DNA from 3 places in the Peribacillus sp. V2I11 genome. Region 3 is predicted to be linked to each of the others. Evidence: predicted binding sites of a transcription regulator. Region 3 holds the regulator's gene; each other region holds the start of a gene.
What was found. The regulator LexA, encoded in region 3, represses DNA repair genes until DNA is damaged. The targets are predictions, from matches to a motif close to CGAACATATGTTCG.
Positions count from the first base shown of each region.

Region 1: a site for LexA is predicted at 3,395-3,408, ahead of uvrB (excinuclease ABC subunit UvrB). Genes of this name have one in related genera too.
Region 2: a site for LexA is predicted at 2,244-2,257, ahead of addB (helicase-exonuclease AddAB subunit AddB). Genes of this name have one in related genera too.

Region 1 covers NZ_JAUSYW010000001.1:2,651,354-2,657,066, reverse strand. Annotated here, with positions in the region: gene uvrA (excinuclease ABC subunit UvrA) at 1-1,271, opposite strand, end outside; gene uvrB (excinuclease ABC subunit UvrB) at 1,278-3,263, opposite strand; gene QFZ73_RS12765 (CsbA family protein) at 3,483-3,713, opposite strand; gene QFZ73_RS12760 (catalase) at 3,904-5,481, opposite strand.
Region 2 covers NZ_JAUSYW010000001.1:1,061,264-1,066,976, forward strand. Annotated here, with positions in the region: gene addB (helicase-exonuclease AddAB subunit AddB) at 1-2,115, opposite strand, end outside; gene lepB (signal peptidase I) at 2,306-2,869, opposite strand; gene QFZ73_RS05145 (TVP38/TMEM64 family protein) at 2,903-3,517, opposite strand; gene QFZ73_RS05150 (YhjD family protein) at 3,808-4,179, shown strand; gene QFZ73_RS05155 (STAS domain-containing protein) at 4,604-4,828, opposite strand.
Region 3 covers NZ_JAUSYW010000001.1:392,542-408,131, forward strand. Annotated here, with positions in the region: gene tkt (transketolase) at 1-597, opposite strand, end outside; gene QFZ73_RS01835 (DUF896 domain-containing protein) at 824-1,057, opposite strand; gene QFZ73_RS01840 (YneB family resolvase-like protein) at 1,123-1,779, opposite strand; gene yneA (cell division suppressor protein YneA) at 1,799-2,110, opposite strand; gene lexA (transcriptional repressor LexA) at 2,266-2,889, shown strand; gene QFZ73_RS01855 (glucosaminidase domain-containing protein) at 3,154-3,735, opposite strand; gene QFZ73_RS01860 (hypothetical protein) at 4,051-4,338, shown strand; gene QFZ73_RS01865 (hypothetical protein) at 4,370-4,492, opposite strand; gene QFZ73_RS01870 (esterase/lipase family protein) at 4,551-6,083, opposite strand; gene QFZ73_RS01875 (hypothetical protein) at 6,327-6,551, shown strand; gene QFZ73_RS01880 (hypothetical protein) at 6,724-6,864, opposite strand; gene QFZ73_RS01885 (helix-turn-helix transcriptional regulator) at 6,975-7,199, opposite strand; gene QFZ73_RS01890 (LexA family protein) at 7,334-7,972, shown strand; gene QFZ73_RS01895 (N-acetylmuramoyl-L-alanine amidase family protein) at 8,841-9,530, opposite strand; gene QFZ73_RS01900 (hypothetical protein) at 9,928-10,155, opposite strand; gene QFZ73_RS01905 (hypothetical protein) at 10,429-10,596, opposite strand; gene QFZ73_RS01910 (aminoglycoside phosphotransferase family protein) at 10,790-11,710, shown strand; gene QFZ73_RS01915 (CotD family spore coat protein) at 11,919-12,152, shown strand; gene QFZ73_RS01920 (GNAT family N-acetyltransferase) at 12,224-12,685, opposite strand; gene QFZ73_RS01925 (DUF3732 domain-containing protein) at 13,216-13,431, opposite strand; gene QFZ73_RS01930 (DUF3956 family protein) at 13,812-13,955, opposite strand; gene QFZ73_RS01935 (hypothetical protein) at 14,557-14,745, opposite strand; gene QFZ73_RS01940 (DMT family transporter) at 15,119-15,448, shown strand; gene QFZ73_RS01945 (DMT family transporter) at 15,474-15,590, shown strand, end outside.

The DNA of each region.
Region 1 (5,713 bases), 2.3 Mb from region 3:
TGAATGAGCACGGAAAGACTCTCTTTCTTCAATCGATGACCCTTACAGGTTGGACAGTGATGTTCTGACATATATTTCTGCATTTGCTCACGAATATAATCTGAACTCGTCTCCTTGAAGCGCCTTTCGATGTTTCTTAAAACTCCTTCAAAAGGAATATATCCTTCTTGCACTCTTCCAAAATCATTTTTATAACGGAAATATATCTTATCTTTACCTGAACCAAGCAAGACCTTATCCATTTTCTCTTCCGGTAAATCTTTAACGGGCACATCCATATCTATCGCATAATGGTTAGCTACCGCTTCAAGGAGCTGTGGATAATATTGGGAACTCGTCGGCTCCCATGGCGCAATCGCATGTTGACGGAGGCTTAAATCCTGATTCGGGATGACCAGATCACGGTCCACCTCAAGCCTCGCCCCCAAGCCATCACAATCCAAGCAGGCCCCAAACGGGCTATTGAAGGAAAACATTCTCGGCTCTAACTCTTCAATCGAAAATCCGCAGTATGGACAAGCATGATGTTCACTGAACAGCAGCTCTTCCTCACCCATGACGTCAATGATGACTTTGCCTTCGCCAAGCTGCAAAGCACTTTCCAAGGAATCTGCAAGCCTAGCCATGATACCCTCTTTAATGACGATCCGGTCTATGATGACTTCAATCGAATGTTTTTTATTTTTTTCGAGAGTGATCTCCTCACTGAGATCATGCATTTCCCCGTTCACACGAATGCGGACATATCCTTGTTTCTTAACTTCCTCCAAAACTTTTGCATGTGTCCCTTTTCTGCCTGAGACAAGCGGTGCCAATACCTGAAGCTTGGTTCGCTCAGGGTAATCAAGAATGCGGTCCACCATTTGCTCAATCGTTTGTGAGGTGATTTCAATATTATGGATCGGACAAGTCGGTCTTCCGACCCGTGCAAATAACAGCCTTAAATAATCATAGATCTCCGTAACAGTCCCTACGGTTGAACGAGGATTTCGACTGGTCGTTTTCTGGTCTATGGAAATGGCTGGTGACAAACCTTCAATCGCATCGACATCCGGTTTATCCACTTGGCCTAAGAATTGACGAGCATAAGCGGACAGTGATTCTACATAACGTCTTTGCCCTTCTGCATAAATCGTATCAAAAGCCAAGGAAGACTTTCCAGATCCGGATAATCCGGTCAGCACAACAAGTTTGTCTCTCGGTATCGTGATATCAATATTCTTTAAATTGTTGGCCCTGGCACCTTTTATCACAATTTTATCCATTGCCATGTTTCGTCACCCTTCCGCTTTTAACTCTAGTAATAAATCACGCAGCTCGGCAGCTCGCTCGAAGTCCAGTGCCTTTGCCGCTTCCTTCATTTCTTTTTCCATGCTTGCCATCACTTTTAAACGCTCTTTTTTAGGAAGCTTCGCGAGGCTTGGTGCAAGGTCTTCCTTATACTCTTCGCTTTCTTCGGCTACATGAGTCGCCCTTATGGAATCACGGATATCCTTTTGAATGGTTTGAGGCATTATTCCATGCTCTTTATTATAATTTTCCTGGATTTCACGGCGCCGTCCCGTTTCATTGATGGCAAGTTCCATCGAATTCGTGATGCGGTCTGCATACATGATGACGTGGCCGTTGGCATTACGGGCTGCACGGCCCATCGTTTGAATAAGCGAACGTTCCGAGCGAAGGAAGCCTTCTTTATCGGCATCCAGAATGGTCACTAACGACACTTCCGGAATATCCAGGCCTTCCCTTAAAAGATTGATTCCAACGAGTACATCATATTTGCCCATTCGCAGTTCCCGGATGATTTCTATCCTTTCCAAGGTCTTCACTTCCGAATGAAGATATTGGACCTTGATGCCGATTTCCTTTAAATAATCAGTTAAATCTTCGGACATCTTTTTCGTCAAGGTCGTAATGAGCACACGCTCGTTCTTTTTGACGCGCTCCTGTATTTCACCGATCAAGTCATCTATCTGGCCTTCAATCGGCCGCACTTCTACCGTCGGATCCAGTAATCCGGTAGGACGGATGATCTGCTGAACCATTTCCGGCGTATGTTCGAGTTCATATGGTCCCGGAGTTGCCGAAACGAATATGGATTGATGGACCTTTTTTTCAAATTCTTCAAATCTTAGCGGTCGGTTATCTTTTGCAGACGGCAGACGGAAGCCATGATCGACGAGCACTTGCTTACGCGCCTGATCTCCATTGAACATTCCGCGGATTTGCGAAAGGGTTACGTGCGATTCATCCACGACCAATAGGAAGTCCTCTGGAAAGTAATCCATTAAAGTGTATGGTGTCGCACCTGAGGGACGAAGGGTTAAATGGCGGGAATAGTTCTCGATCCCTGAACAAAAGCCCATCTCCCGCATCATTTCCAAATCATATCGGGTCCGCTGCTCCAAACGCTGTGCTTCAAGGAGTTTTTCATCTTCCCTTAATTCCTTCAATCGCTCTTCCAGTTCCGTTTCGATATTTTGAATGGCTATCCGCATTTTCTCTTCGCGGGTTACGAAGTGGGAAGCCGGGAAAATGGCGATATGTTCACGTTCACCGGTAATTTCACCAGTCAGGGCATCGACTTCGCGGATACGGTCAATCTCATCCCCGAAAAACTCGACCCGTACGCAATGTTCATCACGTGAGGCCGGGAAAATTTCGACCACGTCGCCGCGAACGCGGAAGGTCCCCCTTTGGAAAGCAATGTCATTCCTCTCATATTGAATATCCACGAGTCTGTGCAGTAAGGCATTCCGGTCTATTTCCATGCCTGTTCTGAGGGAAACGACCATCTCCCGGTACTCTTCAGGAGAACCGAGTCCATATATGCACGAAACACTGGCAATGATGATGACATCTTTCCTTTCGAACAAAGACGAGGTTGCCGAGTGACGCAGTTTATCGATTTCATCATTGATGCTTGCATCTTTTTCGATGAATGTATCCGTGGATGGAACATAAGCCTCTGGCTGGTAATAATCATAATAGCTAACGAAGTATTCAACGGCATTATTAGGGAAGAACTCTTTGAACTCACTGTAAAGCTGCCCTGCCAACGTTTTATTGTGGGCAATGACAAGAGTCGGTTTATTGATTCTTTGAATCACATTGGAAACGGTGAACGTTTTCCCTGTCCCCGTTGCCCCCAATAACGTCTGCATTTCCTTGCCTTCCTTAATCCCTTCGACCAGCATTTCAATTGCTGCCGGCTGATCTCCTTGAGGAGAGTATTTTGAGACTAACTCAAACTTATCCTTCACCAAGCATAGCCTCCTATTGAAATATTTTTATATGAAAACGGGACATGCCTATATCCCTTCTATTTATTCCGGTTTAATAAAGCTTATATACACATTCTACCACAATAGCCTTAAAACAAACCAGCAATAAGCGAACATCCATTCTATTTTTTGTTTTATGGACTTCATGATGTAGTGAGGGGAATGACAAGTTTAAGTACAAAAAAAGCACCTTTGGTGTCAGGCGCTCTTGGATGTACGTTTCATCATTCTTTTTGATAACCAAAATCCCACTGTCAGGGATAAGGCATCGACGATGATCAATAAGTTTGTATGCGTATAACCTTTATATGCGGAAGCTGTAATCAAGGCAACAGTTAAAACAAGGCCCACGACATTGTTATAGGTGACTCTTGAAAATAGCATGACAAGTAGACAAGGAAGGAAAAGGGCAGAAAGAATTTTAATCATTTTTTCATCTCCTTTATAAGAGAAAAATAGAGTAGTTTCAGTTTAAATGATTATGAAGTTTTTTGCCAATCAATTTCCCACTTGATTTTCAAGGCATCATCAGAGGAACATTCCACACATCCAACAATTATGCCCATTAAAAAAAAGAGGCAAACCCCTTTAAAGGAAAGTTTGCTTCTTTTCATTCCAATCAATATGGATCCGCTTCATGTCCTTTTCTAACGGCGTCCTCAGGGTTATCCGTCCCACCCAGAGGTTTTGAGGAGTCCGTATGTTCAGAAGCCGAGGCCAGTCCCTCTTTCAATCTGCGGCCATACTCTTCATCGGCCTCTTCGGCTAGTGCTATCATTTTTTCCTGAATGCGCTTGTCGGCGGGAGCCAATGCCGCCACTAAATTTGAAATTAAATCGTCCTTTTCCCAATCCTCGAATTCACGGAATGTTTCACCAGCCTGTTTCGTATTGTTTTGGCGATCGATTGTCTCACGAACAAGTTTCCCTTCCACCATAGGTGTATACTCCTTGCCCGTCTGCTTGGCTTCTTTCAAGCCGCCGACAGTTGATGGTTCGTAGTTGATGTGGGGGCTTTGGCTGCCTCTGCCAACTTCATATTGCATCTGTCCGCCGGTCTGATTCGTGGCTGTTGGTTTCTTTGGGGCATTAATCGGCAATTGCAGATAATTCGCGCCAACACGGTGACGTTGTGTATCGGAATAAGAGAATGTACGTCCCTGTAACATCTTGTCATCAGAAAAGTCCAGTCCATCCACTAGGACACCCGTGCCGAATGCAGCCTGTTCGACTTCAGTGAAATAGTCTTCAGGGTTTTTATTCAATACCATCGTACCGACATGCAGCCATGGGAACTCATCTTTCGGCCAAATCTTCGTATCATCCAGCGGATCAAAATCCAACTCAGGATGATCATCATCACTCATGATCTGTACGTTGAGATCCCATTCAGGATAGTCCCCGCGTTCGATCGCTTCATATAGATCCTGTGTGGCATGATTGAAATTCGTAGCTTGAATTTCATTTGCCTCTTGCTGTGTCAGGTTCTTAATCCCTTGTTTCGGTTCCCAGTGATACTTGACAAGCACGGCTTTCCCTTCCTCATTCACCCATTTATAAGTATTGACCCCTGATCCTTGCATCATGCGGTAGTTAGCTGGAATGCCCCATGGGGAAAACACAAAGGTAACCATATGGAATGTTTCAGGCGAACTCGAGCAAAAATCGAAAATCCTCCTGCCGTCCTGAATATTCGTGACCGGATCCGGTTTGAAGGCATGAATCAAATCCGGGAATTTCATGGCATCTCGGATAAAGAAAATTTTCAGGTTATTGCCTACAAGATCCCAGTTTCCATCTTCCGTATAAAATTTAACGGCAAATCCCCTGGGATCACGTAACGTTTCCGGGGACGTCCCTCCATGAATAACAGATGAAAATCTCACGAATACCGGAGTTTTTTTACCTTCTTCCTGAAAAACCTTCGCTCGCGTATATTTTGAAATCGGCTCGTCCCCCGCTTTACCGGTCGGAACGAAATAACCATGTGCACCTGCACCACGGGCATGCACAACCCGTTCAGGGATACGCTCCCTATCGAAGTGGCTGATCTTTTCCAGGAAATCATAGTTCTCAAGTGTACTAGGACCTCTGTTCCCTACAGTTCTAAGACTCTGGTTATTCGTTACCGGGTGTCCTTGCCTGTTCGTTAATGTTTCTTTCGGTTCATCATTTGTTTTTTTGGATTTATCAGACAAAAAAATCCCTCCTTTGTTAATAAAAGCCATAATACTACCATACTTTCCCCTATTCCCTATATTTCACTCTTCAATCTTCAAATTTAATAGAAATTAGTTAAATAAGTACTTTTCCCCTATGTATCGATGATCATATTTTCATGCCATTAACAACTTGAATCATTTAGTAGAACTATGGAGTAAGCATACCCATTTTTATATATGTCAACAGCACCCCATTATAATGAACCAA
Region 2 (5,713 bases), 660 kb from region 3:
AGACAGATCGGACGGATCGTTCATATAATACACATCGGAAACGTTAGGCAATACGTCCCTTACCCGTTTCAAATAGGATGAGGGTAAAAGTGCCTTTCCTTCCTCATCGGCAAGCGGATATGATAAATAAAGGGCCTCGGCAGGCGTAGTAAATGCTTTGTACGCTGTAAACTCCTCATCCAGCAGGCGCACTTTTGAACTTGGGGCAACATCAAGTCCACCAGCCAGCAGCACCTCACGATCACTATCTGAAAATATCCCGTCAGATACAGCTTTTCCTGGCAGAACCCCTTCGTTCAGGCCGATAACAAAAGCTGTCTTCACATCATCCAGGCGGGATAAATCTAGATTAGCGACCAATACTTGGTCAATTGCCGGCGGTACCAAAGAAAATTCAAGAGACTCCAGACCAGCTTCAATGATTAAGGCAAACTGTTTCATGGAAAGCTCTTCCCCGCTCAGCAGTTCAACGAATTGGTCTAATAGGTCGACAACCGCATTCCATGTTTGCTCATGCTCTCTTGCCGATACCAAATCACCTGCTTCTTCTGCCTCTTGTTTCAGCTTTTCCAATTTTTCCGGTACATGCAATTCTTCAAGATATAGATAAAGGGCTTCACACAATTCCCTGCCATTAGCAGCCTTTTTAACACGTTTTGAGAGCTTCAAGATGGGCTCGGTAAATAATTGCTTCATCTCATTCAACTCTTGCTCAAGCCGCATTTCCTTATCAGTTTGGTTCCGGTCCTCGAGTTCCAGTCCGCGGAAGCGCCGATAGGTCCAACGATCTTTGGACGTCCACCTGCTTCCTTTAATGCCACGGGCCAGCACATAGTTTTCCAACTTATCTACCTGTTCACGCATCCTATCGTGGTTTTTTTGCAGCGGAAATAGAAGCTCGGTCTTGATTGCACGAAATACCGGCTCATAACGCCAATAGCCATTGATGATCTCCAAAGTGGAACGAATCAGTTCAATCAGAGGATGGTTCAGCATCGTCCGTTTGGAATCGACGAATAAGGGAATTTGATAATCCCGAAAAACGGTTTGTAAAATATCTGCGTATGCTTCTCCATTACGGACTAAAATCGCAATATCACGGAAACGGTGCTGTTTCTGTCTGACCAGCGACAAGATGTCCCGGGCAACACCTTCAATCTCAGCTCTGCGGTTAACTGCCTGGGCGATCGTTACATCAGGTGACTGCTCAAACGCTTGTGCAGGACGAATGGCAAAATAAGTTTCCAGATGATTCAGCCCCGGACTCTTTCCAAACCTTTCCGTTCCTTTTAAGATTCGATCTTCTGAAATCGGTATGCCATTCCTCAATCCAGCCTGATAAAGGTGATGATAAAGATTTCCTGTTTGCCTGAACAATTGCAAATCATCCGGAGCATATTGTCTGTAGGGCTGATCTAACGTAAGCGAGATCGTTACACTCCTGCACAGCTTCATCATTTCTTCCACAACCAATAATTCCTGTGGAGTCAAGCTATAAAAACCATCGATATATATATCCGCATTCCTTATATATGAAGACTCTGACATTTTTTCGATCAGCAAAGTGAAATAATCTTCGGAATCTAAATATTTGTTAACCATTTCATCCTCAAAAGCCTGATAGACCAATTCAAGATCATGCAGTTTATCCTGAATGCCGCTGCCGGCCTGTGAGGTTTCGTCCAAATAGTTTTGAATGTCATCAGGTTGGATGCAATACTGCTTGAACTCAGCCAGCATTAGCTCCATCTGTGCAATGAACCCCAGCTTATCAGCAGATCGACGAAACATCTTTAACTCTTCCTTTTTATCATCCATGATCTTCCGTATCAACATATTAACGCCAACACTGTCCAAATGTAGCCGGCTCATCCCCCCGGTTTCCTGAAGAACGCGCCAAGCAAGCCTGCTAAAACTGAAAACCTGTGTCCGGATCATTCCGGCAAGGCCTGGTGTTTTAATTAATTTATATTCAGATAGAAACGTCATCTGATCAGGAACCAGGTAGATAATTGGATTTCCTTCGGGATCTTCTGCCAATTTGGAGCGAATTTCGTCCAATATATTCGAAGTTTTCCCTGCACCTGATCTTCCCAGTAAAAAACGGAGTGACATCTCTTTTTCCCCCTTATAACATAATATCTAGATCCATCATACCAGAAATACTTTCGTCTTTATGACTAAGTTTCTGTTTCCAATTAGATTTACTTTCTATTATTTTACCGTTTCCCTTTAAAAAACACCAATCGTACGTTCGCGTTTTTCCCAAAAAGAAAAAGCCCACATAATTTTTGGGCTTCCACAATCATTCACCTGTAAATTTATAATTGAATTCTTTGACCGGCCAATATCGAACATCCACTTTACCGACAACATTTTCAACCGGTATATAACCAAAGTGACGGCTGTCAGCACTTTCAAGACGATTATCACCCATGACAAAAAGCTTGCCCTCCGGAACTTTGGTCATGTCCGTCAATTCTTTTAATGTAAAATCACCCGTAAAGTCCTGTCCTGGGAAACCTTCCTTGAATTTCTCAAGATAAGGCTCATCCACTTTCTCACCATTTACGTAAAGCCAATCATCTTTATAACGAATTCGGTCACCTGCAATCCCTATAACTCGCTTAACATAATCTTCTTGTGAATTCGCATGAAAAACAATAATGTCAAAACGGTTGATATCATGAATCTGGTAATTGATTTTATTCACGACAAGTTTATTTCCATCTTCAAGGGTCGGCTGCATCGACTTCCCTTCAACATCATAGCTTGAAAAGAAAAATGTACGGATTAAGATGTAAATAACAAAAGCTATCATCGCTGGTTTTATCCAATCGGATAAAGAATTCCTGTTTGTTTTTTCCATCTAATTCAACCCCTACTACATTTATATACTAATTTATTGTCCTTCTTCCCTCTTCATGCTTTTATTTAACCGGACCTCCAGTCTTTTACCCACATACCAAAGGATAAAGATGACGATCCCGATAATGATCGTACGCACCGGCTTATGAATTAAGGATACTAAATCGTAACCTACGAAGCTGATCGTAAAAATCATCACCGCTTTCCCTCCCACTACTGCAAGTCCATATTGCAAGGGACTGACTTTTGAAAGTCCTGCCACGATATTAACGATAGCCGAAGGTGTAAAAGGGAAGCAGAGCAATATGAACAAAGGACCGAATCCATGGGTTTCCACCCAAACCATCAACCTCTGCACCTGCTTATGCTTTTGCAAAAATCTGAAAAACCTCATTTGACCATATCTTCTAATAACCAAAAAGATTAAAAAAGAACCCGCTACCGCACCAATCCAAGAAAATAAAAATCCCCACCAGAGACCAAAAGCCGTTGCATTAGCAAGCACGAACACCACTAAGGGCAAAAAGGGCAAAAAAGCTTCCAGCATCGGCAGTAAGATCCCAGGAATTGGACCGAATGAGCGATATTGCTGAATAAGTGCAGATATATGATCAAGTGTAAACCACTCACGTATAGTATCCAAATCCATAATTATCTCCCTCGACATGCTGCTATCAAAGCAGCATAAACTTATTAAAAACTGTTTATTTTAGATATATCACTTTCCCCTGAAATTGCAAGAATTATTATCCATATATCTTCATACTTTCCCTATCTCCGGAAAACATAATCTTGTTAACGAATATTTTATGATTTATCAAAACTGCTTGCTTATACACTGAAAATACATTAGGATAAAAAAATAGAACGAATGTTCTCATCTTTGCAAGGTATACATACTATATTAAAAACGTGCTATTTTAGAAAGGAGCGGTCAAGATGACCCGCATTCCAGAAGATGACCGAAATATGATTGAAAAAGCCATCTACCTTCCTATGGTTATTACAGTCTTAAACCGGGATCTCAAGGTCATCGAAATTTGTCCGTTCAAATTAAAAAGGCCCTATTCGGAGCTAGTCGAACATATTTTAAAAGTGGTTCAAGACGAACTTGCCGAGGTACGGCGCTATTTGCGCAAGGAGAATATTAAGGTTAGTGAAATCAAACGCGATGAATCCTTCACGATGTATTGTTTTTTATATAAAGGATACGAGGAACATCATAATTATTTCAATCCCCGCCTTCGCAACAAAACCGAAGACTTGTTATGTCATTACTTTTTCGAAAAAAAACACCGTTCAAGGAATTAGCGGGTTACAGGTATCCTCCATATATGTTTGTCTGTGAAATATGGGTGGGTTTTTGGAGCCTTTTGGGGAGAATACAGATACCCTTAGTAAAAAAGTATGACCATAAAAAAAGCATTTCATCTTTCCTGGCATAAAGATAAGGCATTTCAATTTTTCAGAATTAAGATTGATAAGACCCACTTACATCCATTCACCTGTTTGGATTTTCCATTATCATTGTCCTGCCAATAATATAATTGGATAGGTTCAAAACCATGGATTTACTGCCATGAAATATTACTTTTCGATCCAGGCATAGCCTATGTAATCAAGTTCATACTGAATATCCTTAACCATTTTAGTTTTGAGATTCTTTAAATCAAAGTTATTTACATGCTCTTGGCAAAGGTTGGAGTGACACCCGTTATGGTCGTTTCCACCCCCATCAAACAAGAGCACTCATCATATTGAAGAGAAAGGTAGGAAAACAGTTATCTTGAACGAGGAGCTTCGACAAATCAATGATAAAGTAACCAATATCATTATCCGCTGCAGAATGTAAAACATCACTCATGATTTGCTCTGATCGATTGCCGTGAACAATACCCTGTATCGAATGAACGGAAATGCCTTTAGTTATCGGGATGATCGGTACGATTAAAAAGCCCATGCCATACTTTGTTTGATCGAGCTCTATCATATGGAATAAAATGGGATAAAATGTCTGCCATGGATTTCAGATAGTTAATATCTTCTTCTGAAAACACCTTTTCCTCCTTGTCCATTACACAAAGGGTCCCAAATATATTCCCTTTCCCTCCATATTCTACGCTGTATCCTTCTAGTATAATCTCCTCTTCCCTATTATAGGAACTGAGGACTGTCATCGCCGTTTCTCCTCTTTTTGTTACATAAGCCGTTTGCACATTTAGCAGCTTACTGATAAAGGCAAATATTTTCGAGGACACAGATCTTAACGAATATAGGTCGGGCTCGTCTGTTCATAATTAATCGTCATTTTAATCACCTCTTAATTTCTATTCATCTATTATACTATTCGTCAGCATTATCATTTTTGAGTCAGCACAACGTTTTTGCAAAAGATTTTTATTACTGCATTAGAAGAAATAGAGAATATCATCCATTATCTTATTTGAGAGACAAGGTTAAGCTTAATCAGTAAATGTGAGGATATATCGTAACGGGATTGGATTAATTCTAAAGCCCTTCTCATATGAGAAGGGCTTTCGTTGTGCAATAAGGCCTTTTGCTAAAGTAAGCATATATTATCTTTTGATTTGAACGATCTTATGAAAGTATCAAACAAAATCACCTTCTAATCTTGAATTTCGGATTGCTTCACCTCCATTTCCAATATCCTTTACGGAATGAATCATATCGTTCTCAAGCTCAGGAGAAAGGTACATTCCCCTTCTTCAACAGCGACAATTAATCATAAATACCCAGGATCATTTTACCTAACCACGATTCAGACGCCCGCTTCCTTTTTTATCACAAAGAAAATTATGTCCAAATCCCCATTTTCCCTATTACA
Region 3 (15,590 bases):
AAATGATTGACTTAAGTCGCCGTCAAGGGAAATATCATTAGAATCATATAAAACAACAAGTCTTCCGAGTTGTAGATGTCCAGCTAATGAAGCTGCTTCTGCAGAAACACCTTCCATTAAATCTCCATCTCCACAAATGCTATATGTATAATGATCGACCACATTGTAAGAATCGCGGTTATAGCTTTCAGCCAAGTGACGTTCTGCCATTGCCATTCCGACTGCCATTGCGATACCTTGTCCAAGCGGCCCGGTAGTTGCATCTACACCAGCCGTATGTCCGTATTCAGGATGTCCTGGAGTTTTACTGCCCCATTGGCGGAAGCTTTTCAAATCATCGATAGATAAGCCATAGCCCGATAAATGAAGAAGGCTGTATAACAGCATAGACCCATGACCAGCTGAAAGAACAAAGCGGTCTCTATTAAACCAATCTGGATTTTTCGGGTTATGGTTCATATATTCGGTCCATAGTTTATACGCCATTGGCGCTGCACCCATTGGCATACCTGGATGGCCAGAATTAGCCTTTTCAATTGCATCAATCGATAATGTACGAATCGTATTAATAGAAAGTGCATCTAATTTATCTAACATATCGTAAAAACATCCCTTCCTGTAATGTACCTCTTTATATTATAGTGACAAGCATAATATCACAACTAAAATCACTATTTACTGCCCCAATATTACAATTTTCTAAAAATAAGAGAAGTCCCCTATTTAGAATAAACTAAATAGGAGAATACATACATCAATGCACTCTCTTTTTACATGCTAATAGAATTCTCAATTGGAATGTCCCTTCAGAAGAATCCAAGCATTAATGTAAATTTCTTTTTTCTTTTATATTTTTTATCTTTTGAGGAGTGACGTCATTACCTTCTGGATCCACGACTTTCACATGCTCCAACGTATCGGACATGGACTTTCTGAATGTTTCCAAATACTCACTTCTCAATTGGGTTTGCTCTTTCGCCTCAACTTCCGTCAAACCTTCAGCCTTTGCCTTTTTAGAAAGTTCATTAATACGGGCTATTTTTTCTTTTGATAACATAATTTCGCTCCTTCATAATCTGCGGATACTGTCATGGTATTAAAAAAAAAGCGAAATTACAAGTTCTATGATTTACTTTCCTTTGTATTCATTTGATGTTCGAGAAAACGCCTGTTCACAGTAGCCTTAGATACATTGTATCCAAAGCCCCTTAATGTGGCTGCGATTTCTGAGAATGTCAATCCATTGGCCCGAAGTTTAATAATTTCTTCAATAGGAATCTCCATACGGTCCCTTCCAGTGGAGTTCCTTTGATTCTGAAGGTTTTTTTGAGGACGGTACCCTTTTTCAACGGCTCTTATCATCCCGCGCTTTATTTTAAGATTATGTAGTTTCCTTTGATATTCTTCTACAATACCGACTATCTGGATGACCATGGCATCCGAATCCGATAACTCAAGCTCTCCATCGTGTGAGAGCGTATAAATTTTCACATCTTCTTTAAGGATGAAATGGAAAAGGGCTATTTTGGCATTCCCTCTTCCCAGTCTTGTTTCGTCCTGGATTAATAGTACTTCAGCTTCTTTGGTTTTAAATAGTTCGAGCATGTCAAAAATTCCATCCCGATTCAACTCATAACCACTTGCCTGTTCTTTTATAATGGAAACAACTTCCACATCCATCTTTTCCGCCAATTTGACTAATTCATCTTCCTGCCTTGCCAATGATGTTTCCTGTGACTCTTTTTCTGTGCTGACCCTACAATAGATTACCGCCTTCATAATACCCTACCTTCACTACTTACTGCTCACTGGCCAAATTCTGGACAAGTTCTTCCTCTTTAACCGGTATGACGATGACTTGACCAGTTTTAATAGAATCCGCCCTGACTCCATTATGCTCTTCTATCCAACCAATGAATTCTTTTTTTGTCAAATTTGCTTCTTCATACTCTTCGGCAATTCCCCATAGGGTGTCACCTTCACTTACTTCTATAGAAAGGAAATCTTTTTTTTGATCATTGTTCAATGTACAAGAGAATAAAATTGAAAAGATGAATACTGATCCCGCTAATAGAATCGTATAAATATAATTTTTGTATAATTTTTTCATAATTATCCCTCCAAAGCGAATGTTCGTTCGTATGTTATGGTTAAATTATAATACGAACATTTGTTTCAGTCAACAACTAAATTCGAACTTATGTTTGTATAGAGTTGGGGGCCATGCTATAATGTAGCAAAGAACATTGGGGAAGAGGTGCACTAATGACTAAACTATCAAAACGGCAGCAAGATATTCTTGATTTCATTAAAGAAGAGGTCCGCCAAAAAGGGTATCCACCTTCCGTAAGGGAGATTGGCGAAGCTGTGGGACTTGCATCAAGTTCAACAGTACACGGACATTTATCCCGCCTGGAAAGTAAGGGCCTGATTAGACGTGACCCGACCAAGCCAAGGGCCATTGAAATAATGAATTCGGAGGAAGCGAACAGTATTCCCAAAGCCAATGTCGTGAACGTGCCGTTACTTGGAAAGGTAACAGCGGGCATGCCTATAACGGCCATTGAGAACATAGAAGAATACTTTCCGCTTCCTGAAAGCATGGTTCCACATGATGACCATGTATTCATGCTGGAAATCATGGGTGAAAGTATGATCGAAGCAGGAATTCATGATGGGGATTATGTCATCGTGAAACAACAAAGCAGTGCCAATAATGGAGATATCGTCGTGGCCATGACGGAAGATGATGAAGCCACTGTAAAACGATTCTTTAAGGAACCGGATTACATAAGGCTTCAGCCTGAGAACTCAAATATGGAACCAATTATTTTACGAGATGTTTCGATACTTGGAAAAGTAATCGGCTTATATAGGCAAATACACTAAAAGCGCTAACCGCGCTTTTTTTGTTTGTTTAATTTATGTCCCAAATTCTCTCAATATGCATATGGAAGAGTAGATTTTGAGATATTTTTTAATAGAATCAAGTTTTCATGGAATATTAACATCCTTTATAACGGATGAAAGGTATACTATCGCCTGTCTTGATATATGTACTTTTAAAAAAACTATTTCAAATAAAAAAGGAGAGCGGTAAAATACCGCTCCCAGTTAAAATTCATTTCACTCTTAATCTTTGGTTCACTTTAATTAGGTTAGATCGACCAAGTCATTCCACTGTTGAATCTGCACTTGTGTAGAACCATATGCCTTTGCAAGCCCAGAGACTGAATCCCCCTTTTTGACAATATGATAAACCTCTTCGGTGCTTGCATCATATTTAGTTAAATCACTTGTTTCAATTAGGCTCACCAGTTTTTCTATATATTTCGGGTCCGAGGCGTAACCCGCATCGAATATTGCTTTGAGTGCTTTTTTGTAATCTTTTTCTCCAATGACAGCTGTATAGAGACTTCTATTCCACGAAGTTCCCTTTACATATAGATTGGCAAGATCTCGAAGACTTACTTCCCAAGTTGGGTATTTTCTAAATTTGTTCCATACTTGAACGGGCACACCGTTGACATATTCCATTGTTTGAATAATGACAGACTCGCCCTTAAAGTCACCTTTTGTACCAAATATATTTTTCCCTTGATTTGCTAATAAGCTTGTCCCATATCCACTCTCCAAGCAAGCTTGTGCAATGACAACAGAAGGTAAAATTTTAAATTCCTTTTGAATTTTCTGGGCATAAGGAGCAATATGCTTAATAAACTTTTCCTTGCTCATTAGAACCTCCAATTATTAGAATCACTTTATTTTTTCACTGTTTATCTTTATTCTTATCGTATTCTAAAATATGGGAAAGGTTACAGCTTGTCCAACAAAAAATGTTCGGAAAAGTGGCTCGCTCCGCGTTTTATTAAAACCATTCTCCCCTTCCAAACAGGAAAGCCGTCAATCGATATAATATAGATTTATGGATTTTATTTTGATAACCTTTCAATAAATAATTTTTAAATATGTATTCATATATTATGGTATAAAACCTTGATAAATAGTAAAAATTAATTTTAAAAACTTTCATGTTAAGGTGGTGAAATTATGGACTTCCCAACCATCCATACAAACTTTTGGGATGCAGTGATAGCCATTCCTACCATCATGATTCTTACTCAACTTATAAAGGTCATGTTTCATGTTCCTCCTAAATTCATCCCAAGCATCGCTTTAGGTCTTGGCTTATTCATTTCCATTTTCATAAGCCATCGTCATCATTTGGTTGCAGGAATTTTCATGGGCTGGTTTTATGGCTATGCAAGCATAGGCAATTATGCTGCACTCAAGACTGGTATTTTGTCTTATAGAGAATCGTATCAAAAGGCGGATTAAATCTATACAGGTTGTCACTCGTTGCAATTCATCAATCTTTTTTATTGCCAGGAGACTTGACTTGCTTATATCCCCATATAACGCCCGTAAATTTAACACCTAAAATGGCTGTTTCCTTTTGCTGAATCGCCATCATCCTAGTTAACCATACCATTTCACAGCTCCATCTCATTTCATCAAAAATACCCTCTCAATTAAGAGAAGGCCTTTCACTATTTCTCAATATAGACTGAACGAATCAGCGTCCGGGTTCTTTCAGTACCATTCACATTTTTTTCCTTGACATCAATTGTTACATTATAAACACCTGACTTAGGTACTTCTGGAAGGGCACCAGTAAAATTTTCGGTATCCATTACCTTAATGGAGCTTTTTTCACTAATTTCATTACCGTTTTCATCTAATAGATGAACCAAAAATGTTGTGCTGATTGGCCTTTTTTTATCATTCATTGGGTTCTTTATTAAAAATTTTGCATCTTTTTGCTTAACTTTACCGGCCATACTTAAAGTAATGGGATTCTTTTCGTTGAATTGTGCTGTGAACAAGAAGGCGTCTTTTGGCGATTTAGTCTTCATTCGCACTTTCCAGTCCCCAATTTCAAGGTTATTTCTATTGAATGATTGGATGGTTGCGCCATTAAAAAAGGAAATTTCATTCTTGACTGAATGAACTTTTAAGGAAGGTAAATACTTTTTATTGGATGGAGAAATTAATTCAACCTCAACATCATTTGAGGCTGTATATATGGTTATATTACATGGGGCGGCTTCATTTACATGGAAATTTTTTTCAATCCAGACATTTTGTTTCAGGACATCACCCAGAACGGTTTGAGCGAGTGCGGTTGTGATGACATCATCTTCTACTCGTTCTTTATAGTTGACATTAAATTCAGGAACCCCAGCGATGGAAGTGCTTCTTAAATAGGGTTCAATTCTTGAAAATACAGCTGAACCAACTCGAATATTGTCGTGATCAAAGTTGGGATCCGTAAATAAATGTGTTGCGTAGGGTATTTTTGTACTCCATACATTCACAAGACCATCATTTTCTCCATATGAAGATAAGTATTGTCCACCCATTGATAAAGCTGAAAGAACCGGGCCTCTGTTCATACCTGCTACAGTGAAATACATGTTTTTACGTGAGTTAACATGGTTATCTGTGACAGAACGAAATTCCGCCATTTTACCAACTTGTAATGAATAAGTTCCATCATCTTTTTGACCTAATAAGGAACCAAGCCAGCCCGCATACCAGCTATAAGCCAAATCAGCTAGGTAAGAACCATGATGAGGGGAAGCTAAAGTGATGACCCTTCCAACATATTGGTGTGCTCCATAGTGTACTAGAGCCGCTTGGGTGTCTGGCCCTCCTTTGCTGTGAGCTATAATATTTACTTTTTCGCCCCCGAAATGGTTACTGATTTCTGAAAGCATTTGAGCTAAAAGCCTTCCATTAGCATATTGGCTCACTGATCCATTTCCAGCTGAATCATGAAGCTGAACAAAAACAGTTTGGTAGCCTGCTTCATACGCCTTGGTATACATATCATTAACACCATGATATTCCGTTTCACCGTACCAGCTGGTTGAACTGCTGTTTTTCCCTTGAACAAACACGATCGGTGGTTTCTCTGTGTCAAGATTGGGAGGAATACTTCCAAGAAACCAATCCCCTGGACTGAAAGTTTCGGAGGGCGGCTTCAATTTTCCTGCAGAGGAAATGTCTGGCTTAGCCATAAATAATATGGTTAGAATGAGGACAAGAAAAACGACATAATTGATTACATTCCTTTTCAATTGTTATCTCCTCCAATATCCTGTGGTATTTTTTCGAACTCATCCTATTATCAATGCCCTCCTTCCCAGGCCTTCCATAGCCTTCATTAGTATATATTTGTACTTTTGCATACCATTACCTGCTATCTTCATAAAGATGGGAGAAAAAAACTAGAAGAAGTTCATCAAAAATGGAGATAAAGTATGAAGACTCGCCTTCAATTCATTTATGGATGCATCTTTTCCTTTTATGAAGATGTACTTACGGAGGAAATCCTTAAATCGAATCCTTCAAGTTCACGAAAAAAAGAACAAGCCCTTATCCTGCAAAGGATAGAGGGCTTGTTCATCAATATTAACTTTTCCTTCGAATTTGCCATTGTCCATTTGCTCCTATTCATGGTGTTTTCAGTCCGGCCTATACATTAAGTAAATAAATTTTTTTCACGGCAATCGGCTGTCATTCATGAGGATCCCAATATCAATCGTCTATTTTATACAAAATATCAGCATGCTCCAATTGGGGGTTGCAGCTGTCCCTTTTTTAAAGAACGTGAGAAGTTTGGATTTTTTCTCCTTTAAGCACTCCCCCCACCTCCTCCTACATACCCGAATTTTCCCCTGAGAACAGGATCAATACCTTCCGATTGTACAATTTGACAACACCGTCGTGTACGATAATATCCTCAATGCCTCCTACTGCAACTTCAAAAGAATTAATTTCCCTTTCCACTTTTTTCATCTTCTTTCCATCATTACTTGAATCTTGTCCCGTGGAAGTTAGGAATGTATTGATTAGACTTTACATTCCGAATGGCCAATCTGATGAAGAAACGCTGGTACACTTGACTTTCAACTACATTTGAAGTGTAGATGAGGATCAAAAAAAATGATATCGTCGATCGAGAATCCTACACATTCAGCAAATAAATAAGCCTTATCGATTCGCAAAGGAATCTTATATTGCTCATAGTCAATGTAAGTCCTCTTGGCCATCTTCAGCACTTTAGCCATTTCATCTTGAGTTAATCCTTTATACTTCCTAGCTTGTTTAAGTGTGAACTTAACGTTTGTCATATCTTGTCACCACCTGTCTTAAAAAATAATATCACACTTGAAGTATAGTTACCAACAATTTTTCGCAAAATTCACTCACTTTAAGTTTACTCACTTTCACTCATAGTGTATATTCAAGTAAGAGGTGAAGAAATATGCACATTGGTGAACGGATTAAAATGTTAAGAAAAGAAAGAAAAATGACACAAGAAGATTTGGCAAATATATTAAAAGTGGCCCCAACGGCAGTATCAGCTTGGGAATCCGGACGGAATAAACCTTTAATGGATAAATTGAGCATGATGTCGACATGCTTTGAAATACCGCTATCCCACCTCATTGAAGGAGCACCTATAGATAGAAATAATCCTGGAATGGAATTTCTAAATGAAAAGAATGTAAGATTAATTGGTGTCTACGGAAATATCCCTGCTGGAGAGCCTAATTTTACCAACGAATATATAGAAGCCTATATGCCGACATTAAATTCGATGCTAAAATCGAATAAAGAATATTTTTTCCTAAAAGTGATTGGCAATAGCATGAACAAAGAATTCAGAGACGGATCATTGATTCTCGTTGAAAAAACAACCTACGTCGAAAACGGAAAAATTGGTGTGGTTTTAGTAAATGGTTACGATGCTACGGTCAAAAAAGTGAATATCAATAAAGAAAACATCACACTCACTCCTTGCAGCACGGATCCTTTTTATGAAGAAAAAACCTATAACATCAAAAATGATAGAGTCCGAATTTTAGGAAAAGTAGTTCAAGCCATTAAAATATACGATTAATATCCATCTCGAGGGTTTCTTTACGGAAATGAAAATAAATGAATAATGAGCAATAATACATAGATTCAATTCTACATATTTAGGTACAAGCCATCATTGTTTCTTTTTAGTATTGTTCTCTTAGATTACTTATGAAATTGAGTGAATGTATTTGGTAACTATGCGTCCTAGGACGCTTTTTCCAGTAAATTTTCCTTACATGCAGAAAGAATAAAATTGTCTATATTAGGCAATCAAATTATCATAATTTTTATTATTGGGTTCACAACCTCATATAAAATCTTATAATGGAATGATAAGCATTTGCCTCTGTAGCTCTAGAAGGGAAGAGCGCCGGATAATATTGTAGCCACCGGGTCGCAAGGTAAGGGTTTCAGAAGCACCGAAAAGCAAATAAGCTGAGGCATGTGGAATCCCAGCCGGTGAAAATCCGTTGGAAAGCGTGTTCTCCCTCATCCTATGCTTACGAAAGGAGTGCGGGTTCGAAGCTCGTCAGAGGCTTGTTTCCTGATAAACTGTAATTATATATAATGCCAGAAAGTGACTCCCATTTACACAAAGTCCACTTTTTCCTACTGTGCAAATTTATTATTTTCCCTTTGTGTGGACTGGCATCTATGTTAGTTCTTAAATCTTTTCCCCGTATATCAGTTTTAAGAATTAGATTTTAATATTAGAGGCTAATAATATTTTGGTCATAATATTCCCATTCCTTCCGCTATTTTCGAATCGGGACGGTAGAATGTATATCATTATTTCATTACATGCATATTCCTGAACCAAGAAAAGCCCCTCTCTTTTTGAGAAGGGCTTCCTGAGTGGTGTGCTTTCTGGAAGTGATGAATAATTTAACTAGTCAATTATTTATTCATTTCACCCGCAATTTCTGGTTTACTGTAATGGTGTACTGACTGTCAAGACCGTTCCAATCTTTAATTTGCTGAACCGTACTCCCATAAGCAATGCTTAAGGAATATACGGTATCCCCACTAACGACAGTGTGGTATACAGCTGTACTTTTCTTTGTAAGATTGAAGCATTTAACTAAACCGTTAACATGTCCGCGAGCCAGTGATTCGATAAAGGATGCCGTTTTCAATTTGGATGCGTCATTGACATTATCGATAAATCCATTTTCAGTAAGGAGTGCAGGCATGTCCGTTTCACGGAGCACATGTAAATCTCCTGTTTTTTGTCCTCTGTCTTGGATGTTAATAAGCTTCATGACCTCTGAATGAATATGATCTTGATACGTTTTCGTTATCTGGTTAGTGGACGTATAAATGTAATCCTCGTACCCAGTTCCGCCGCCAGCATTAATGTGGATGGAGAGATAAAAGTCAGCTCCCCACGCGTTCGCTGCATTTGTTCGATCGTTTAAGGAAGGGTACGTATCTTGGGTCCTGCTCATTTTTACAGAAACGTTATTATATTCTATTAATAAAATGTCTTTAATCCGAGTTGCAATGGATAAAGTTAAATCCTTTTCTCTCAATCCATTCCCCACCGAGCCTGGATCCATACCGCCATGGCCGGGATCAATAAATACTTTTACCATTTCTATCACCTCTATTAATCTTATGTTACGTATTAACAAATGCTTGTACACATAACTATCGGATTAAAGAAATTTCAAAATAATATAGAATTCTTCTTCTCGGCTGCCGTTCCCAAAAAAAATACACCCCTAAAGGTGTTTATGGCAAATTATATATTATGACATTCGCCCAATGGACGAGAATTTTTCGAAAAAAGCTTTCTTCCATTTTCCCACTTCGGTATCAGAGCATAAACAAAGTGATGGAAGGAGATAGAGAGATTTTAAAAAAGTCAACATCAACAAAAAGCTTTTCATTTATTGGTTATTGTTTGTTTTATTTATTACTTCTGCACAATCTTCGATTGAGTCAATCACTATAGTTGGTTCTGATAATTACGGAAAATGTCCATTTTTTTCAGCGACAATGTGTTTGCTGTTTCTTGACAGACAATGGAAGTAATTCCAATTGATTCTCAAGTCGTTTTCTTCGAAGTTCCTCTGGCATCATTCGGTTTTCCTGTCCACCAGAAATGACAAATACAAGTATTTCAGGAAAAGTATCAGTTTGATGGATTTGATTCACGGTTTTTTCCACAAAATTAACTTCATTGAATTGTTTATGTGGAGATAAGGAATCAAACATCTTGAACATCTTATTAATGGCTTTAACTGCCTTGCCTTGATATTCATCAAGACTAATATCTTCGGGGTACTGGATTCTAAAAAAACGATTCCCGCTACTTCATTTGGGTAAAGTCGGGGGTATAAATTAGCATATAATCCACATAGCGATGTCCACCAATAAATATGGAGGTTCAAACCCTACGATTGTTAATGCTTCACGTAAAGTGTTAACAATACTTTTCCCGTCTTAGCTTTCCTTCGGTTTATCACTGCCAGCAACACCAAAACGATTTTAGGAAAATACTGATGAGGATTCCGAAATTGCCGGTAGGATTTTCATCCACCCCTCTATCGGTCCCGAACCACCGTTAATTAAAACTATATTAGGTTTGCCGTTTCCACTAATATTATATTGTAACGTCCCTTTTGGTGTTTCCAGTTTATATTTTTCTATTTTCAATGTCTGCACACCTCACTTTGTTTACATTGCTTTACGTGTGTATCAAGTTTTTGGTTTCATTTATTGAGGATTCAGCCAAATGCTAAATGTATTCTTTGAATACGAAAGTTATAGAAAAACTGGACACTTACCCCATAGATAAGGTGAACTTATATTCCTAAACATTGAACGGGATTTTAAAAGGAGAGGTCGTATGATGAATGGATATGGTAAATTTGAACAATTGGTTAAAAAGTTAGATCAAGGAAACAAGCTAATTCGCGCATGGGAATTAAAAGGCGGAATTTCTGCACAGGTGACAGGACTTGAAATATTACAATCGTCAGGGCGGATCATTAAAATGATCGTTCGTCAGCATTGTGATAATGACTTGAAACGGAATCCAGATATTGCAGCAGATGAACACAAGCTCTTAGGGATATTGAAAGCTGCCGGTTTACCTGTACCGATGCCATATTACTTCGAGCAATCCTGCGAGATTTTTTCCAAGCCATGCATACTTATCGAGTTTATTGAGGGTAAGTCAGAATTCACCCCCTCAAATCTTAATGATCATATCTTACAATTGGCAATCAATCTATCAAAAATCCATCATGTTGATTGTGCAAATCCATCTTTATCATTTCTGCCTAAACTAGAAAATAGATATGTCGAGATGTTAAATAATAAAGATAGGGTAATCCTGGACGAAACATTAAATCTGAGCGCGATTAGAGATTTGTTAAAATATTCCATTCCGTTATGTTCCATCAATAAAGAAGTGATCCTTCATGGTGATTATTGGCCAGGAAATATATTATGGAAAGAGGATAAACTAGTTTCCATAATTGATTGGGAAGACTCAGGCTTAGGGGACCCTTTGGCTGACCTTGCCAATAGTCAACTCGAAATTTCATATCATTATGGAATGCAAGCGATGAATGACTTCACCAATCAATATAAATCCATGATGCCGGAGGTGAATTTTACAAACTTACCTTTCTGGCAATTATTTGCCGCATTACGGTTATCTACATTTCCTGAATGGGGCTTGGAAAAAAGCAAGGAAAATAACTGGCGGATAAGACACAAGTCATTTGTTCGTCAAGCGATTAACCGAATTCGTTTAAATTAATGTTTATTCAATTTTTTTAAAATGAGTGAAAGTTCTGATATGCCCGTGAATTTTTGATAAAGGCATTTATACCAGTCCCTTTATCAATTATTTTCATAAACTAATAATGACTTTCAAAAAAAAGCCAGGAGGTGTTTAAATGTATAATAAGCCCTGGGGGCATCCGAAAGGCGGTCAATGTCCACCACAATATTGCCCACCTCACAGAATGCCCACTCAGTATAATCCACCTCAAATCTCCCCAACAAAGCAATATGTTAAAACTAATGTCATTAACACTGTGATTCCGGTTTTTCACCCGACACATACAACTACCGTGAATAAACACTTCAACACATATATACCGCATACCCGAAGTATCGTGAAAGAGTGTTATTCCCAAAGCTTTGTTTGTGGAGTTCCTCACCCCCCCAGTTTTTCAAGGAGAATGATAAGATATTAATTAAAAAAACCCCTATTCGGGGTTTTTATTAATTCCATGCTTCAACCTTTGAAAATTGACATTCAAAGTATTTACAACTGTCTAAATGCAAACTCCCTATACTTTTTAAAGTTTTGTTTCTTATAAAACTCTTTTGCAGCTATGTTTTCAAACCAATAATCCAGTTCAATTAAATCAATATCGTTCTTTTTAGCAATTTCATATACCTCTTTCATTAGTTTTTTTCCGTAACCTTTTTGGGTTTGACTTTCAACGATACTAAGCTGATGCACATATACTGATTTATACGCATTTTTAAATGCACTTTCTGGATAGTTTTTAATTTCAATCCATACATAACCAATTGGTTCTTCATGATCTCTTAAAACTAGAAAAACAAAACTGTTATTTTCAACCAAACTTTTGAAAGTTTCTTTCATTGCACTATAATTATATTCCTTAAAATACTTAGGATATAGTTTTACATGCAGATTGTGAACATTTCGATTTAATTTTGCAATTACTTCATGATCCCTGGTTTGAATAACATACATAATTATCCCCCTTTCTATATCCTGTGAATTTATAACGGGTTTATACAATTCTGTCCTTCTTTCTTGGTAGCGGGATACGGTAAATGAGCTTTCCAACTTAAGGGTCGAGATGTCGATTGCAGTGCGAAGGAAATTAGTGTAATCCGAAAGGGAAACAAAAAGGATACGCTAAGCGTGCCCCTTCCTCCCTTCATGATTCAAAAGGTTATTGCACATTCGAAATACGCGTTATAAAGGGTAGATTATGAAAATGAATTGGTTTACCCCCAAATATTAAGAGTCGTTTGTTGACCCTTTAGTGCGAGAATCTTGATGGATCCTGCAAGAAGCTTAAGACTGAGACGAATAAACGTGCCGGTATAACCAAAGACTTTTGGTTTAGCTTTTGATTTTCGGGCACGTTATGGTATAGATTAGATAATCATTTGGGAACAGTCAACATGTGTATCTCATTCCATATTTGTGTTTGTTTGACAACACTTTAAGAAGCAGGAGAGTTGATAAAAAAGTATTAAATAGAAACTTAGTGGTTAAACTCCTGTTTCAAAGAATGTTAACAAAGGTGTTCGTTCTGTATCAAGTTGAAACTCTTCCGGTTTTTTACCTGGTGGAAAATAGGTACGACTAAGTTGATCAAATAATATGACTCCCAGTACTGGATTATTTAACTGAGCAAATTGGCGGTGCATTGCCAATAAATAGGACACATGTTTTAAATAATTCTCATCTGGGCCTACATCACGCATACTCTCGCTATGAGATGGCAGTGATACACCTACGAAGTTTGTAAATTTATATCATTTTCAAATGGCAATTCTGAAATTGGCATAAAAAATAGCACCTCCAATTGTTAGATGGTGTCTAACAATTGGGGTGCAGTACATGTGGGGAAGGTTTATTGGAGGGTATAACAAATCTAGTTCTATTCCTTGGCACTGAGGAAAGTGCCTTCATATTGCTATCTTATTTTCAACAAACTGTGCGTTAGTTGAAGAAGTAGTAAAAAGGTATTTCAATTGGAAGATCCCTTTTTACATGCCGATAACATCTGATTATATTAACTAGTTTTGTATAGTGTAGGCACTAACCTTTTTGAAGTGGTATACCTAAAAATGTTTGAAAAGTCCTATTCGCCGCAGACTGGGAATCCTAATCCTATTAAAGTTGATGCTAATAGAGATGAAATACGGATTCTAAGTGTAGCTACATCATCAATTTCAGTGACTAAAAAGAATTGACCATTAACTTCTAAGATACAAGTTGATTGCACACTTTCTACCCCCTTTATAAAAAGATATATTAGTATATGAAAGAGATATAAAAGTGTAATAGGTTAATAGTTTGATTCTAAGAGGAAATAGTATATTTGAAATTACTATGTTAATTGCATATACACCTGTGAAAAAAGGCTTATAAGAGGTGAGAAAAAGTAGATAAAGAACAATTAGAGTATATTAAAGTAGGGATTTTTGCAGGTATTCTATTAGTTTTACATTGGAAAAAGGCATTTTTCTTAGCCAAATTGGATTCATAAGAAATGCTTGATGCGAACATTGAACTACCCACCACTTATCGACCTTACTTTCTGATTGAAGTGGCGGATTCCTAAGAAGGAAAAAGGGGAACAAATCATATGGATGACTTGTTCTCCTCCTTTTTTAGAATAATCACTTATTGTATTCCAAAGCCTAGCATGAATTTGCTGCATATCTCCATCTTTATATTTTTCCAATGTTATAAAATGCACCTTCTGTAAAGGCCCATTGGCTTAAATGCTCAGGTATCCTTCTTGGAGCGTTCCATACTGGACATAGGAGAATAGATCCTACTGAACAACGAATAGTGAGTATTTAGCTATTGTTGGATCACATTTATATTATATATTCTATCGAGGTATATTTTAAAATAAACAATATCTTTACAGAGGTTCTTCTGGTAGTTTTCAAGCCTCCAATTCCTTTACACCCATCAATCGTTAAAGGAATGGTTTTTTCAATGACATTTTCAATGACAATATCGGAATTACTACCAAGAAGGGTTAAGCAATCGTCATTAGCCACTAACTTTTCCTGATAAAATGGGTATAGTTGTTTTTTATGGAAACGGCATGGCTGACATCTGAAATCGACATATTGAAGCATTCTTTGTTTATTATAAATTCCATGAAATAAGTTCACCCCAATATAATCGTTAAAGGAATAATTCGACAAAATTCCTAAAAATCCCTGTTTGCACTTTTATATGTTGCTATCAGGTTTTAAGAAGTGCCTTATTGTATCACTTTCAGCATAGTTTTGAGCGTGAAAGGATATATTCTGCAATGACTGAAAATATGAAACTAATTATAGGTGGTATTAGTTTAATATGGGGCCTTAAGATGATAAGATTCTTGGGGGCTTGAAAATAGTAATCAATATTAAGGAGGAGTTCATCTTGAATCCTTATGCATTTTTGGCAATAGCCATCCTAAGTGAAGTGTTTGGCAGTTCGATGTTAAAAATATCAAACGGGTTTAAAAGGTTATTCCCTTCCATTGGTGTGGTAATTGGAATGGGTTTGGCTTTTTATTGCCTGTCGTTATCATTAATAACCATACCGCTTGGAACGGCTTATGCCATTTGGTCGGGAATAGGCACAGCTTTAACAGCTTTAGTGGGGGTTATCGTTTATAAAGAAAGCTTTAACCTGAAAAAATTTTTAGGTTTGGTCCTGATCATTGGAGGAGTGGTTGTATTGAAACTCTCTAGTGGAGGCACTCATTAACAATTTAGTAATCGGAGGTAATCATATGAAAGGATACATAGCTTTAGGAATCTCAATCATAAGCGAAGTATTTGGTACGACCATGCTTAAGTTGTCAGAAGGCTTCACTCATTTATTCGCTACTTTTGGCGTCATAATAGGA